Linked DNA regions of Defluviitalea raffinosedens. The main gene of each other region encodes a partner of the protein of the gene in region 2 in a complex. Links are inferred from orthologs where the notes say so. Each region holds a gene or a part of one and is shown on either strand. Other genes may lie near its edges. The genes, in order: uvrA and mfd.

Region 1 (6,577 bases), on a different replicon or contig from region 2:
AGCTACGTTTAATGGTATTAGAATCAGCTACAACGGTCAGATTAAAACAGATGAAAAAGAACCGTTTATTGTAGATAATACTACATATGTTCCTCTCAGAATGGTGGCAGAATTAGTTGGAAAAACTGTAAAATGGGATGCGCAAAATAAGCAAATTATCATTACGGATAATGGTTCTTCTACTACTTCTAATGCTTTATATGAGCAGGCACAGCAACAGATCTCCACTTTAACAGCTCAATTGGCTCAAAAAAGCCTTGAAATAGCTCAATTAAAGCAGGAAAAAACCGCTTTGGAGGAGCAAATTAAAACTTTACAAAACAGTAAGTCAAGTTCAAAAAATAAAGATTTATCTGATCTGGAAGATCAGATCATAGAAGACTATGAAGAATATAAAAACATTGAGTTTGACATCCAGCTAAGCGGTAATTCAAGCAAAATCAGCTTAAAGATCAAAGTGGATCTGGATGACTACAAGAGAGCATGGAACAAGTTAACTCAAAAAGATATTCAAAACTATATAGAAGACATTTGTGACGATATCTGGGATACTTATGACTCCGCAAAAATAGAAGGTTATATTTATGATACAGATTCACGTGACTATCTTGTGGAATTTAAGAGCGATTCCAAGAAAAAGCTTAAATTTACCTTCGATAATGTTTCAGATACATTAGAAGACTTAGAAAAAGATCTGTATTCTTATTACAAAGACTATTTGTCAGGTATTCGTCTCTCATCCATTGAACTAAGCGGAGACAGAGATGACATCGTATATGAAGTGAGAATAGACTATAGCGAATACAAAGATGAGTGGAAAGCATTGTCGGATTCTGAAATCACAAGACTTATGTCTAAAATTTATAACGAAATAGAAGATGAGTTCCGGGATGCTGACATTGAAGGATATATCTACACCAAATCCAACAAAGATCTAATGTTTAAATATTATCGCAGTTCTTCCGGCAGCGATAGATATGACCGATATAATCCATAATAAATAAAACAGCCTTAAGGCTGTTTTATTTATTTGTGTTCATTAAATTTATTTAAACTATTTACTTCTTCTCTGGGTTCCATGTTATTGATAAAGAAACTTCCCAACTGCTTATTATAATCCGTATGTTCATTGTTATAGTATTCCAGATCCGCCTGAATTTCTACCAAATCCTGCTTTTCACTTCGCTTGATGATAATATTTTTAGGTTTTCCGTCATCTCCACGCATTTCTAAATAATAAGTTAAAAAATCTGCCGCATTTTCATTACTGTAATTGCCATCATAGGCCCTTTCGAATTCGTCTCTTGGGATTTTAAGGAATATATGATAATGTCCGTCTTCATGTCTCTCTCTGGTGTCCATAATGCTATTGATCATGATTATCACCCTGCTTTCTTATTTTCCTTTAGTTTTTTCTATTCGCAGGGTATTCATGCAGAAAAAATCCTGGTAAAAAATATCATTTGCTTAATACCTTTTTTAAGAATTTACCGGTGTAAGAGCCTTCTACCAAAGCAACTTCTTCAGGAGTTCCTGTGGCAATCACTTCTCCTCCTCTGTCTCCACCTTCAGGCCCTAAATCAATGATATAATCTGCCGTTTTAATCACATCCAGATTATGCTCGATCACCAAAATAGAGTTGCCTCCCTCTGCCAGCTTCTGTAATATTTCTATAAGCTTATGAACATCGGCAAAATGAAGTCCTGTAGTTGGTTCATCCAGGATATACATGGTTCTTCCCGTACTTCTTTTACTTAATTCTGTTGCCAATTTTACCCTTTGGGCTTCCCCTCCTGAAAGGGTAGTAGAAGGTTGTCCCAGCTTCATATAGGACAAGCCTACATCATTTAAAGTTTCAAGCTTTCTTTTAATCTTAGGATGATTTTCAAAAAACTCCAATGCTTCTTCCACTGTCATGTCCAGAACATCTGCAATAGACTTTCCTTTATAATGCACATCCAGAGTATCCCTGTTATAACGTTTACCATGGCAAACCTCACAGGGTACATATACATCTGGCAGGAAATGCATTTCGATTTTTAAAATCCCGTCTCCGTGACAAGCCTCACATCTTCCGCCTTTTACATTGAAGCTGAAGCGCCCCTTTTGATAGCCTCTCATCTTTGCTTCCTGAGTATTGGCAAATACTTCTCTTATATCATCAAATACTCCGGTATAGGTGGCAGGATTAGATCTTGGAGTTCTGCCGATCGGAGACTGGTCGATGCTGATGACCTTATCCAAATGTTCAATACCTATAAGATCATCATGAAGTCCTGGTTTTTCTTTAGCTCTGTTTAAATCCCTTGCCAGTCTTTTAAGCAAAATTTCATTTACAAACGAACTTTTGCCTGAACCTGAAACCCCAGTCACACAGGTAAATACCCCTAAAGGTATCTTCACGTCAATATTCTTTAAGTTATTTTCTCTGGCCCCTTTTACAATTAGCCAGTTGCCGTTGGGCTTTCTTCTTTCTTTGGGTACCTCTATTTTTTTTCTTCCGCTAAGATATGCACCAGTTTCAGATTCAGGACAAGCCATAATTTCCTGAACCGTTCCGGCACAAACCACTTCTCCTCCGTGAGCACCTGCCTTAGGGCCTATATCCACGATATAATCGGCTGCAAACATGGTGTCTTCATCGTGTTCAACAACGATAAGGGTATTGCCTAAATCTCTTAAGTGTTCCAAGGTTTTGATGAGTTTTTCATTATCCCGTTGATGAAGACCGATGCTTGGTTCGTCCAGAATATATACAACGCCTACTAACCCTGAGCCAATTTGAGTGGCCAGTCTGATTCTCTGAGCCTCTCCTCCCGAGAGCGTCCCTGCTTGTCTTGAAAGGGTCAGATAATCTAATCCAACATCAATCAAAAATCCAATTCTTGCATGAATTTCTTTTAAAATCTGTTCTCCAATCAGTCTTTGTCTATCACTAATCTCCATGGAATTAAAGAACTTTTGCAATTCTATGATGGACATGTTCGTCACTTCAGCAATATTCTTTCCGCCTACCCGTACAGCTAAGGCTTCCGGCTTTAGTCTGGTTCCGGAACATACAGGACAAGGAATATTGGTCATATAGTTTTCATATTCTTGCTTCATAAATTCTGAAGAGGTTTCAGAATATTTTCTATGAATGTTAGGAATAATGCCTTCAAAGACATACATATAGGAACCTTGGCCATGGGCTGTCTTATATTCTACTTTAATCTTTTCTCCTTTGGAACCATATAAAATAATATCTTTAATCTCTTCATCCAAATCTTTAAAAGGAGTACTTAATTCAAATTGATAATGCTTAGCCAAAGACTTGAAGAAACTATGTCCATAACTTTCGGGATTGTCTATAGCATTCCATCCAGGGGCACTAATAGCCCCTTCCAGAATGCTCAAATCAGGATTCGGAACAATCAGTTCAGGATCTATTTTCATCTGAAAGCCAAGGCCTGTACAAGCTGGACAAGCGCCATAAGGTGTGTTAAAAGAAAACATCCTCGGCTCTATTTCATCGATACTGATTCCACAATCCGGACAGGCAAAGTTTTGACTGAACACAAGTTCTTCTCCCCCGATTACATCTACCAATAGCAGACCATTGGAAAGATTCATAACCGTTTCTATGGAATCGCTTAACCTCTTTGCCATGTCCTCTTTAACAACCAATCTGTCTACGACGATTTCAATAGAGTGTTTTTTGTTTTTTTCCAACTTAATTTCCTCGGAAAGTTCATAGATGATGCCGTCAACTCTTACCCGTACAAATCCACTCTTTTTTGCATTTTCCAGAACCTTAACATGTTCACCTTTTCTTCCTTTGACAACAGGAGCCAGTAGCTGGATCTTCGTTCTTGGGGGCAGCGCCATAATATGATCTACGATCTGGTCCAGGGTCTGTCTTTTGATTTCTTTTCCGCATTTCGGACAATGGGGTACCCCTATTCTGGCAAATAAGAGTCTTAGATAATCATAGATCTCTGTTACGGTACCTACTGTAGATCTTGGGTTTCTGCTGGTGGTCTTTTGGTCAATGGAAATGGCCGGAGATAACCCTTCGATGAGATCCACATTGGGCTTTTCCATCTGTCCTAAAAACTGCCTTGCATAAGCAGAAAGGGACTCGACATATCTTCTCTGCCCTTCTGCATAAATGGTGTCAAAAGCCAAAGAGGATTTTCCGGAACCACTTAATCCTGTGAATACTACAAATTTATCTCTTGGAATTTCTAAATTAATATTTTTTAAATTGTGTTCCTTTGCTCCTTTAATGACAATTTTATTCGTTGACATAATCCACCTCTATAAATCTTGCAAATATTTTTTTAGCTCTATTAGTTCGTCCCTAAGCTGTGCTGCCCGCTCAAATTGCAAATCAGAAGCAGCCTGTTTCATTTCCTTCGTTACCTTTACAATTCTTTCTTCCAGTTCTTTTCTGTCCATAGATTCCGGATCTTTCTCGGCAGTATATCTTTCGTCTTCTTCTGCTGTTTTCGTTGCACGAATTAAGTCTCTGACCTTCTTTTCAATCGTTTTAGGCACAATGCCATGGGCTTTATTATACGCATCCTGAATCTGCCGTCTTCTGTTGGTTTCCGATATGGCTTTTCTCATAGAATCCGTAATCGTATCCGCATACATAATCACACAGCCTTCAGCATTTCTCGCTGCCCGGCCTATGGTCTGAATCAGGGAGGTTTCTGAACGTAAAAATCCTTCCTTATCGGCATCCAAAATAGCCACTAAGGATACTTCAGGTATATCCAGTCCTTCTCTTAACAGATTAATGCCTACTAAAACATCAAATACATCCATTCTTAAATCTCTGACAATTTCAATACGTTCCAGGGTATCAATATCCGAATGCAAATATCTTACTTTAACACCCATTTCTTTCATATAATCTGTCAAGTCTTCTGCCATTTTTTTAGTCAGGGTGGTGACCAAAACCTTTTGCTTTTTTTCTACGCACTTTTGGATTTCATGAAATAAATCATCAATTTGTCCCTTAACCGGACGAACATCTACAATCGGATCCAGGAGCCCTGTAGGCCTTATAATCTGTTCTGCAACCACAGTAGAATGCTCGTACTCATAGGTAGAGGGGGTTGCGGACACAAATAATATTTGATTGATCTTTCTTTCAAATTCTTCGAATTTTAAAGGTCTGTTGTCAAGGGCGGATGGAAGTCTGAATCCATACTCTACTAATGTTGTTTTTCTCGCCCTGTCCCCATTATACATGCCTCTGACCTGAGGAATTGTAATATGGGATTCATCCACTATGATTAAAAAGTCCTCCGGGAAGTAATCAATGAGTGTATGGGGGGTACTTCCCGGTGGTCTTCCGGAAAGATGTCTTGAATAGTTTTCAATACCGGAACAATATCCTACTTCCCTCATCATTTCTATATCGAAATTCGTTCTTTGTGCAAGTCTTTGGGCTTCTAAAAGTTTATCCTGTTCCTTTAATTCTTTTACCCTCTGTGTCAATTCTTCTTCTATTGCCTGAATAGCTCTTTCCAGCTTGTCCTGGGGAATGGCATAGTGGGATGCCGGAAAAATAGAAACATGATCCCTTAATCCAATGACTTCTCCTGTTAAGGTATCGATTTCAGAAATCCGATCAATTTCATCTCCGAAAAATTCTACCCGAATAGCCCGTTCAGAAGAAGCTGCAGGAATAATTTCCACTACATCGCCCCTCACCCTGAAGGTACTTCTCGTAAATTCCATATCGTTTCTTGTATACTGAATATCTACCAGCTTTCTTAAAACCTCGTCTCTGCTTTTTTCCATTCCTGGTCTTAAGGAAAGTACCTGCGTACTGTAATCAATAGGGTCTCCTAAGCCATATATACATGAAACACTGGCAACAATAATAACGTCCCGTCGCTCTGCCAAAGCAGCTGTTGCCGAGTGGCGAAGTTTGTCTATTTCTTCATTAACCGATGAATCTTTTTCTATAAATGTATCCGTTTGAGGAATATATGCTTCTGGTTGGTAATAATCATAATAGCTTACAAAATATTCTACTGCATTGTTTGGAAAAAACTCTTTGAATTCACTGTAAAGCTGTGCTGCCAAAGTTTTATTGTGAGCAATGATTAGCGTGGGTTTTTGGACATTCTGTATAATATTTGCCATCGTAAAAGTTTTTCCAGAGCCAGTTACACCAAGAAGTGTTTGGAACTTATTTCCCTCTTTGATGGCTTTTGAGAGTTTCTCTATAGCTTCTGGCTGGTCCCCTGTCGGTTTATACTCGGACACAATTTGAAAATCTGGCATATTCTACCCACCTTCTATTTAATAATTATTCTTAATAACTCACTCATTATAGCATATGTTACAGCATTTGAAAACATATGTTTGCAAAAAATAACTTATATAAGATTTGACTAAAAGGTAAAAACGAGACATAATAAAACTAAAAAATGAGGTGATGAAATGACTTGGATAGATCTACTGACTGATAAAGCCTTAGAATTTGGTCCAAGGCTTCTTGGAAGTATCGTATTGCTGGTTGGTGGATTATGGCTTATTAAATTTTTAGTTAAAATCATCGACCGCTCTTTGGGA
Region 2 (7,196 bases):
ATAATATCCCCTACTTTAACAGCAGTACTTGCCTTGGCTTCTTTTCCGTTTATCAAAACTCTTCCGGCATCACAAGCTTCATTGGCAATCGTTCTTCTCTTAATTAAGCGGCTTACTTTAAGATATTTATCTAAACGCATGGATTCATCTCCTAATATTTTTATTTTTTTTAAGTAAAGAAGTTTCCATCCTGTCCGGAGGGTTTTTTATTACATAAGAAATCCGGAGGAAGTTCCTATGTAATAAAAAAATCTACACTCGAAAAAGTGTAGATTTGTCATTTGAAATATGTATCATGCGCATCAAGTATTTTACTTTGCATTTACTGCATCTTTTAAAGCTTTTCCAGCTTTAAATCTTGGCGCTTTAGAAGCAGGAATACTCATTGGTTCTCCTGTTTGAGGATTTCTGCCTTCTCTGGCTGATCTTTCTGCTACGTCAAAAGTTCCAAATCCAACGAGTTGAACTTTTCCGTTTTTAGCAAGTTCTTCTGTCACCACTTCTTCGAATGCTTTGAGTACTTTTTCTGTGTCTTTTTTGCTCATTTCAGCTTTTGCAGCCATAGCTGCTACTAATTCGGACTTGTTCATAAATCCTTCCTCCTCTTATTTCATTTTACATTTGTAATGTAACAAATAAAAAACTACTCAATTTTAGAGACTTTAAGTTTCGACTCCTCCCATAAAGCATCCATTTCTTCGAGAGTCATGTCTTCCAACCTTCGATCCCTTGCAATTGCAGTATTTTCAACGTATTCAAATCTATTTATAAACTTTTCTATAGCATTTGTCAAGGCAAATTCAGGATTTATTTTTAAAAATCTAGCAATATTTACAACGGAGAATAATAAATCTCCATATTCTTCCATAATATGTTCACTTTTTCCTGATTTATAGGCTTCTTTAAGCTCCTCAAATTCTTCTTCGACCTTATTTAAAACATCCTGTATATCTGTCCAATCGAATCCTACATGGGCTGCCTTTGCTTGTACCTTATAGGCTCTGACTAAAGCCGGAAGTACCTCAGGAACGCTTTTTAATACTTCTGTTTGGTTTTCAAAGCCTTTTTCTTTTTTCTTAATCTGCTCCCAATTCTGCAAAATCTCTTCTGTACTTTCTACACTAATATCTCCAAAAATATGAGGATGCCGCAGGATAAGCTTTTTACAAATACCATCTATAACCTCATCTATTGTAAATTCCTTATTTTCTTCGGCAATTCGTGAATGAAATACGATTTGCAAAAGCAGATCTCCCAGTTCCTCTTTTAAACTCTCTTTATTGCCTTTTTTAATGGCATCAATCACTTCGTAACTTTCTTCAAGAAGATTCGGAAGAAGGCTCTCATGAGTTTGCTTTAAATCCCAGGCACAACCGTTTTCACCCCTAAGGGTCCTCATAATTTCCAAAAGGTCTTCATAAGTATATTTTTCTTTTTTATCCATTCTGCACCCACTCATTTAATACAGTGTTACTCTCTTAACTTTAATTTAACATGAGTATAGCATAAAAAAACACTTCATGACAAATAGTCAAATTTGATCAGAAATAAGTTAAAAATTGATGAAAAATGCAGACAGAAAATCTATCTGCATTTATTGTTCCATTTGTTTTCCTAAAAATCCTGCTGCTGACTGCGCCAGTTTGGTTTCTACTTCTCCCATCTGGGCGTTTTTGTCAGCAGATAAGAAGATCACCGCTCCTACGACATCTCCTTCAGCAATAATAGGGGATATAAGTTCAGAAGTATAATTGAGCGTCGTTTCATCTGCCAGAATAGGAATAAATTTCTCATCATCCTTGGATGCAGTAAATACAGTTCTTTCTTCAATAACCTTTTCAAGGGACTGGCTGATATTCTTATCCAAAAATTCTTTTTTAGAACCTCCTGATACAGCAATGATCTGGTCTTTATCCGCAATGCAGGTAATAAGTCCTGTTGTTTGAGACAAAGCTTCAGCATATTCTTTTGCAAAAGTTCCTAATTCACCTATAGGAGAATATTTTTTCAAAATAACTTGTCCATCATGATCTGTAAAAATTTCCAAAGGATCTCCTTCTCTGATGCGTAAGGTTCTTCTTATTTCCTTTGGGATCACCACACGTCCTAAATCATCTATTCTTCTTACGATTCCAGTAGCTTTCACATTAATTCCTCCTCTAATCTCTAGCGTTCATAATCATTTTCAATAATAGTATGATTACAATATTGTTATTTTATGCATGTTTTCCATTTTTCTTCTAAAACAAAAAACGAGGAAATATTCCTCGTTTTTTAACTTCATTATTCTATTTTCTTACTTTAATGGTGTCCCAAACTTCTTTATTGATCTCAACAGTTGCCTGATTCATCCATTCCTGTACTTTAGACTGATAAAAACTTTGCTTTTCTAATTCATAATAACTTTGCTCTGTTTCTTCCTTATCTGGTTCTATGATTTCTTCCAACTTTATAATATGGTATCCATAGCTTGTTTCTACCAGGTCGCTGATTTCTCCGACTTTTAACCCAAAGGCCGCTTCTTCAAATGCCGGTTCCATCTGATTTCTTCCAAAAACATATTCTCCGTCAGAAGGCAGGGAGGCTTCATCCTGTGAATATTCCTGGACTAAAGATGCAAAATCTTCTCCTGCTTTTGCCCTTTCTAAGGCTTCCTGCGCCTTGTTATAAGCTTCTTCTTGTTCTTCTTCCGAAAGCGCTACCAATTGCCCGTTTTTTATGTCATGGGTTTTCAACAGAATATGTTTGGCTCTGACCTGCTTTAAACTTTCTTTGTTTTGCTCAAAGAATTCTTCAAATTCTTCCTGATCGACAACAAAATCTTTCGTAATCGCTTCATATAATTTTTGGCTGATGATGTTTTCCTCTGCTATTTTTTCAAGGGTTGCATTTGAAATCCCCATATTTTTTACTTCTTCTTCACCAATTTCTGATTTAAGAATACTTGCCCGAGTCTTTATTTGCTCCTTCTCTTCATCGGTTAAAGCCAGTTTCATCTTTTTGGCTTCCTGAACCTGAAGCTTGATCGATTTAATAGAATCCAGAGCTCTTTCTTTCGCCACTTCTTCTGCCGGTTTACCATCAAACTTTGTCTCCCAGATGTCTTCTTCTCCTATACTCTGGTATACCTGTTTAATTCGCCACAAATAGACTTTATACTCTTCTACACTTACCTTTCCGTCATTGATCACTGCTACATATTCTGTTTTTCTGGAGCAGCTGGTTAGTAATATTCCTGCAACTATGATTATGGATAATATCGCTGTCATTCGTTTTTTAAAGCCCATTTCTCAAACCCCATTTCATATATATGCCTTGTGTATAGTTTTGCCCCATTTTTCTATATTATAAAAGAATTTTACTGCAACTTCAAACCTTTCATGGCTTGTAATAAATTCTTAATATATCTGATAAGTGTCTCTTTTTCATCATCGGATACATGATATATGAAATAAGGGTTTTCTGCAGCTGCAAAAGTCAGTTTTCTGTTATATTTGCCAAGCAGTTCCGGAATCTTTGAAGGATCTATACGGGCATCTTTTTTCAAAGTAATATTCACCTTGTTTCCCTTTTGAGCAATAGACACGATGTCTAAGGCGTGGGCTTCTGATTTTATAAGGGCAATTTCCAGCAGATTTTGCACACTCTTTGGAAGATCACCGTATCTGTCTTCAATTTCTTCCTGTAAGTCGAAATAATCCTGCTCGGTTTGTATCGAGGCAATCTTTTTATAGATTTCCAGTTTCTGCATCTCATTCACTATGAATTTATTAGGTATATAGGCATTGACATTTAATTCTATAGAGGTTTCAAAGGCCTCTTGTACAACTTCTCCTCTTTCTTCCCGAACAGCTTCTTCTAAAAGCTTACAATACAGATCATATCCTACAGCTTCCATATGTCCATGCTGCTGTTCTCCAAGCAGATTCCCTGCCCCTCTGATTTCCAGATCTCTCATGGCAATCTTAAAACCAGAACCAAACTCTGTAAATTCTTTAATAGCCTGAAGTCTTTTTTCTGCCGCTTCCTGCAGAACCTTATCTTTTTGGTACATCAGATAAGCATACGCAATACGATTGGATCGCCCTACTCTTCCCCTTAACTGGTAGAGCTGGGATAATCCCATATAATCAGCATCCTGGATAATAATTGTATTCACATTGGGTATATCAAGACCAGTCTCGATAATTGTGGTACAAACAAGGACATCAATTTCTCCATTGATAAAATCCATCATAATATTTTCCAGTTCTCTTTCGCTCATCTGTCCATGGGCATAGGATACAACGGCCTCCGGAACCATTTCCTGGATCTTAGCAGCTACTTGATCAATGTTTTTTACACGATTGTACAGATAATATACCTGTCCATTTCTTGCAAGCTCACGATGAATCGCGTCTTTTACAAATTCCGGATTGTACTCCATAACATAAGTCTGTACGGGATACCTCTCTTCCGGAGGTTCTTCCAAAACACTCATATCCCTGATGCCTACAAGACTCATGTGAAGGGTTCTGGGAATAGGGGTAGCTGTTAATGTCAAAACATCTACATTTTCTTTCAGATATTTTAATTTTTCCTTATGAGCAACACCGAATCTTTGCTCCTCATCGATAATAAGCAACCCTAAATCTTTAAATACAATATCTTTCGATAAGAGTCTGTGGGTACCTATGATAATATCGATCATACCTTTTCTTAACTGCTCAATGGTCTCTTTTTGTTCTTTAGGCGTTCGGAAACGGGACAGCAATCCCACTTTAACAGGGAAATCCTTCATCCTCTGGGCAAAGGTATTATAATGCTGCTGTGCCAAAATAGTCGTAGGCACAAGGTAAGCGACCTGCTTACCGTCTTGTACCACTTTAAACGCAGCACGAATAGCAACTTCCGTTTTTCCATACCCCACGTCTCCACAAAGAAGACGTTCCATGATTTTATCGCTTTCCAAATCCCTTTTGACTTCCTCGATGGCTGTAAGTTGATCGCTGGTTTCTTCATAAGGGAACATATCTTCAAATTCTTTCTGCCAGACTGTATCAGGACTGTACCTAAAGCCCCTGTTCTTTTGTCTTTTTGCATACAGTTCGATCAGTTCTTTGGCTAAATCTGATACTGCTTTTTTAACCTTTGCCTTGGTTTTTGCCCAATCGCTTCCCCCAAGTTTATTGAGCTTAGGTCCCTTGCCTTCTGCACCTATATATTTTTGGATCATATCCATTTGGTTGACAGAAACGTATAAGTTCCCACTGTCTGCATAGCGAATCTTCAAATAATCTTTGCTGACATTGTCTACAACTATTTTCTCTATTCCCTGATAGATTCCAATACCATGATTTTCATGAACCACATAATCTCCTATGGTAAGATCCGTAAAGCTTTCGATCTTTGAACCTTTTGGTTTCTTTTTAGTCTTTCTCTTCTTCTTTTCCTCTCCAAAAACTTCTTTGTCAGAAATAATGACAAAGTCTATCATGCCGTATTCAAAACCTTTATGAAAACTTCCGTGAGAAATAACGATTTGCCCCTTCTGTATAGGCTCTGATAGGTCATTTCTATAAGTACTTATAATGTTAATTTCTGAAAGTTCTTTTTGCAGTCTTTCTCCCTTGCTTCTTGGCCCTGCCAAAATAAGAATCCGACTATTTTTCTGTTTCCAGAAAAGCAGATCTTTTTCAAGAATATCAATCTGTTTATAGAAAGAATTGATGGACTTGACCGGAAACTGCAAAATTTCTTTGATGGTAAAATCTTTTATGCTATGGGTCAGCATGGTCATTAAAATGGTATCAAAATCTTTTATACTGTCTAAAAGGTCTTCATAACTAAAAAGGGTTTCCATTTGACGGGGAAGAATATAGCCTTTTTCCAGTCTTCCCTTCATGCTTTCTTCAAACTCTTCTATAGTCTTAAGACATCTTCCCTTCAGTCTTACAGGTTCATCTATTATCACCAGAGTCTCTTGATCGAGATAGTCCGCTAAAGTCACCGTATCCTCATAAAAATATCTGACATATCCTTCTATCCCCTGAAAAGTCTTTTGGTTCCTTACCTTTTCTAAGAAGGCTTCCACTGTTTTTGATAAAATCTCTTTCTGCTCTGTAAGGCCTTTTTTCTCCATCTGTTTTAAGCTTTTTTTAGTTTCTTCATTTATCAGCGTGATTGCCTGCTCAATGGCTTCTTCTGTAAATACCAATTCCCTCATGGGGAAGATTTCTATCTGATCTACTTTTTCATTTGATCTTTGAGTGATAGCGTCCATCTGCCTTATAGAATCAATCTCGTCATCCCAAAGTTCTATTCTGTACGGACTGGCTAAAGTTCCGGAATAGATGTCTATAATACCTCCCCTGATGGCAAACTGCCCCGGACTTTCTACCAATTCCACATGCTCATAACCCATTAAAACCAATTGGCGGCTAAGTTCTTGGGTAGATACGACATCCCCTATCTTAAGATGGATAATAAAGGACTTAAATACCTCTTTTTTAACGAGCCTGTCTAACATGGCTTCAACAGATAAAATGATCACTGGATTTCTATGATCCAACAAGGCCTTTATGATATTTAATCTTTGCCTTACGATATCTATACTGTGAACATCCGCACTGTAAAAAAGGGGGTCCTTTGAAGGATATATATAAATCTCATCTTTTATAAAAAACTGCATGTCCTCATAGATTTCTTTTGCCTTCATTTCATTATGTGTAAGAATGATAACCGGTCTGTCAGTATGAGTTTTTAGGGCATAAATAAGATGGGCTTTTTGTGAATCCAGGATACCTGTGGTCAATATAGGAGAGTGATTATTTTTTAAATTTTCCAATAATTTTTGATAAGATTCCAACTCAAGCAGCGGTTGTATCATTCCGCTAAAAGCAGTATTTTTCAAGTCGTCACTCCCTTATCCGCTGATTAAATTTATTCATGGCAGAGGTACTGCCTTCTCTTATAATGGTTTCAACAGCATCTGCAGCGAGTTTAATACTCTTTACCATTTCTTCTATTTCTTCTTTCGTAAAGCGACTTAATACATAGTCGGCCAAATCCCAGCCTGGAGGCTTTTCGCCAACACCAACTTTCACCCTTAAAAACTCCTGGGAATTTAGATGAGCAATGATGTTTTTTATGCCATTATGACCTCCTGCACTGCCTTGAGTACGGATTCTTAATTGTCCGATGGGCAGGCTGATATC

Evidence for each region.
Region 1: the proteins of mfd (region 2) and uvrA are in contact, whole or in part, in a crystal structure (PDB 4DFC), measured with the Escherichia coli proteins. The link is inferred for Defluviitalea raffinosedens from one-to-one orthologs.

What each region holds. Positions count from the first base shown.
Region 1 is NZ_JAFBEP010000001.1:136,031-142,607, forward strand. Bases 1,260-4,678 are described here. They hold uvrA (excinuclease ABC subunit UvrA), read right to left. Parts: upstream 4,292-4,678; coding sequence 1,460-4,291; downstream 1,260-1,459. Other genes in these bases: JOD07_RS00640 (hypothetical protein), read right to left, coding at 1,260-1,377; uvrB (excinuclease ABC subunit UvrB), read right to left, coding at 4,301-4,678. Also shown: JOD07_RS00635 (copper amine oxidase N-terminal domain-containing protein), read left to right, coding at 1-997; more of JOD07_RS00640, read right to left, coding at 1,027-1,259; more of uvrB, read right to left, coding at 4,679-6,286; JOD07_RS00655 (mechanosensitive ion channel family protein), read left to right, coding at 6,446-6,577. UniProt on the Escherichia coli protein: The UvrABC repair system catalyzes the recognition and processing of DNA lesions. UvrA is an ATPase and a DNA-binding protein. A damage recognition complex composed of 2 UvrA and 2 UvrB subunits scans DNA for abnormalities.
Region 2 is NZ_JAFBEP010000003.1:29,233-36,428, forward strand. What follows is about bases 3,159-7,196. They hold mfd (transcription-repair coupling factor), read right to left. Parts: upstream 6,869-7,196; coding sequence 3,359-6,868; downstream 3,159-3,358. Other genes in these bases: JOD07_RS03415 (peptidylprolyl isomerase), read right to left, coding at 3,159-3,287; pth (aminoacyl-tRNA hydrolase), read right to left, coding at 6,897-7,196. Also shown: JOD07_RS03395 (RNA-binding S4 domain-containing protein), read right to left, coding at 1-140; JOD07_RS03400 (HU family DNA-binding protein), read right to left, coding at 312-590; mazG (nucleoside triphosphate pyrophosphohydrolase), read right to left, coding at 644-1,444; spoVT (stage V sporulation protein T), read right to left, coding at 1,595-2,146; more of JOD07_RS03415, read right to left, coding at 2,289-3,158. UniProt on the Escherichia coli protein: Couples transcription and DNA repair by recognizing RNA polymerase (RNAP) stalled at DNA lesions. Mediates ATP-dependent release of RNAP and its truncated transcript from the DNA, and recruitment of nucleotide excision repair machinery to the damaged site.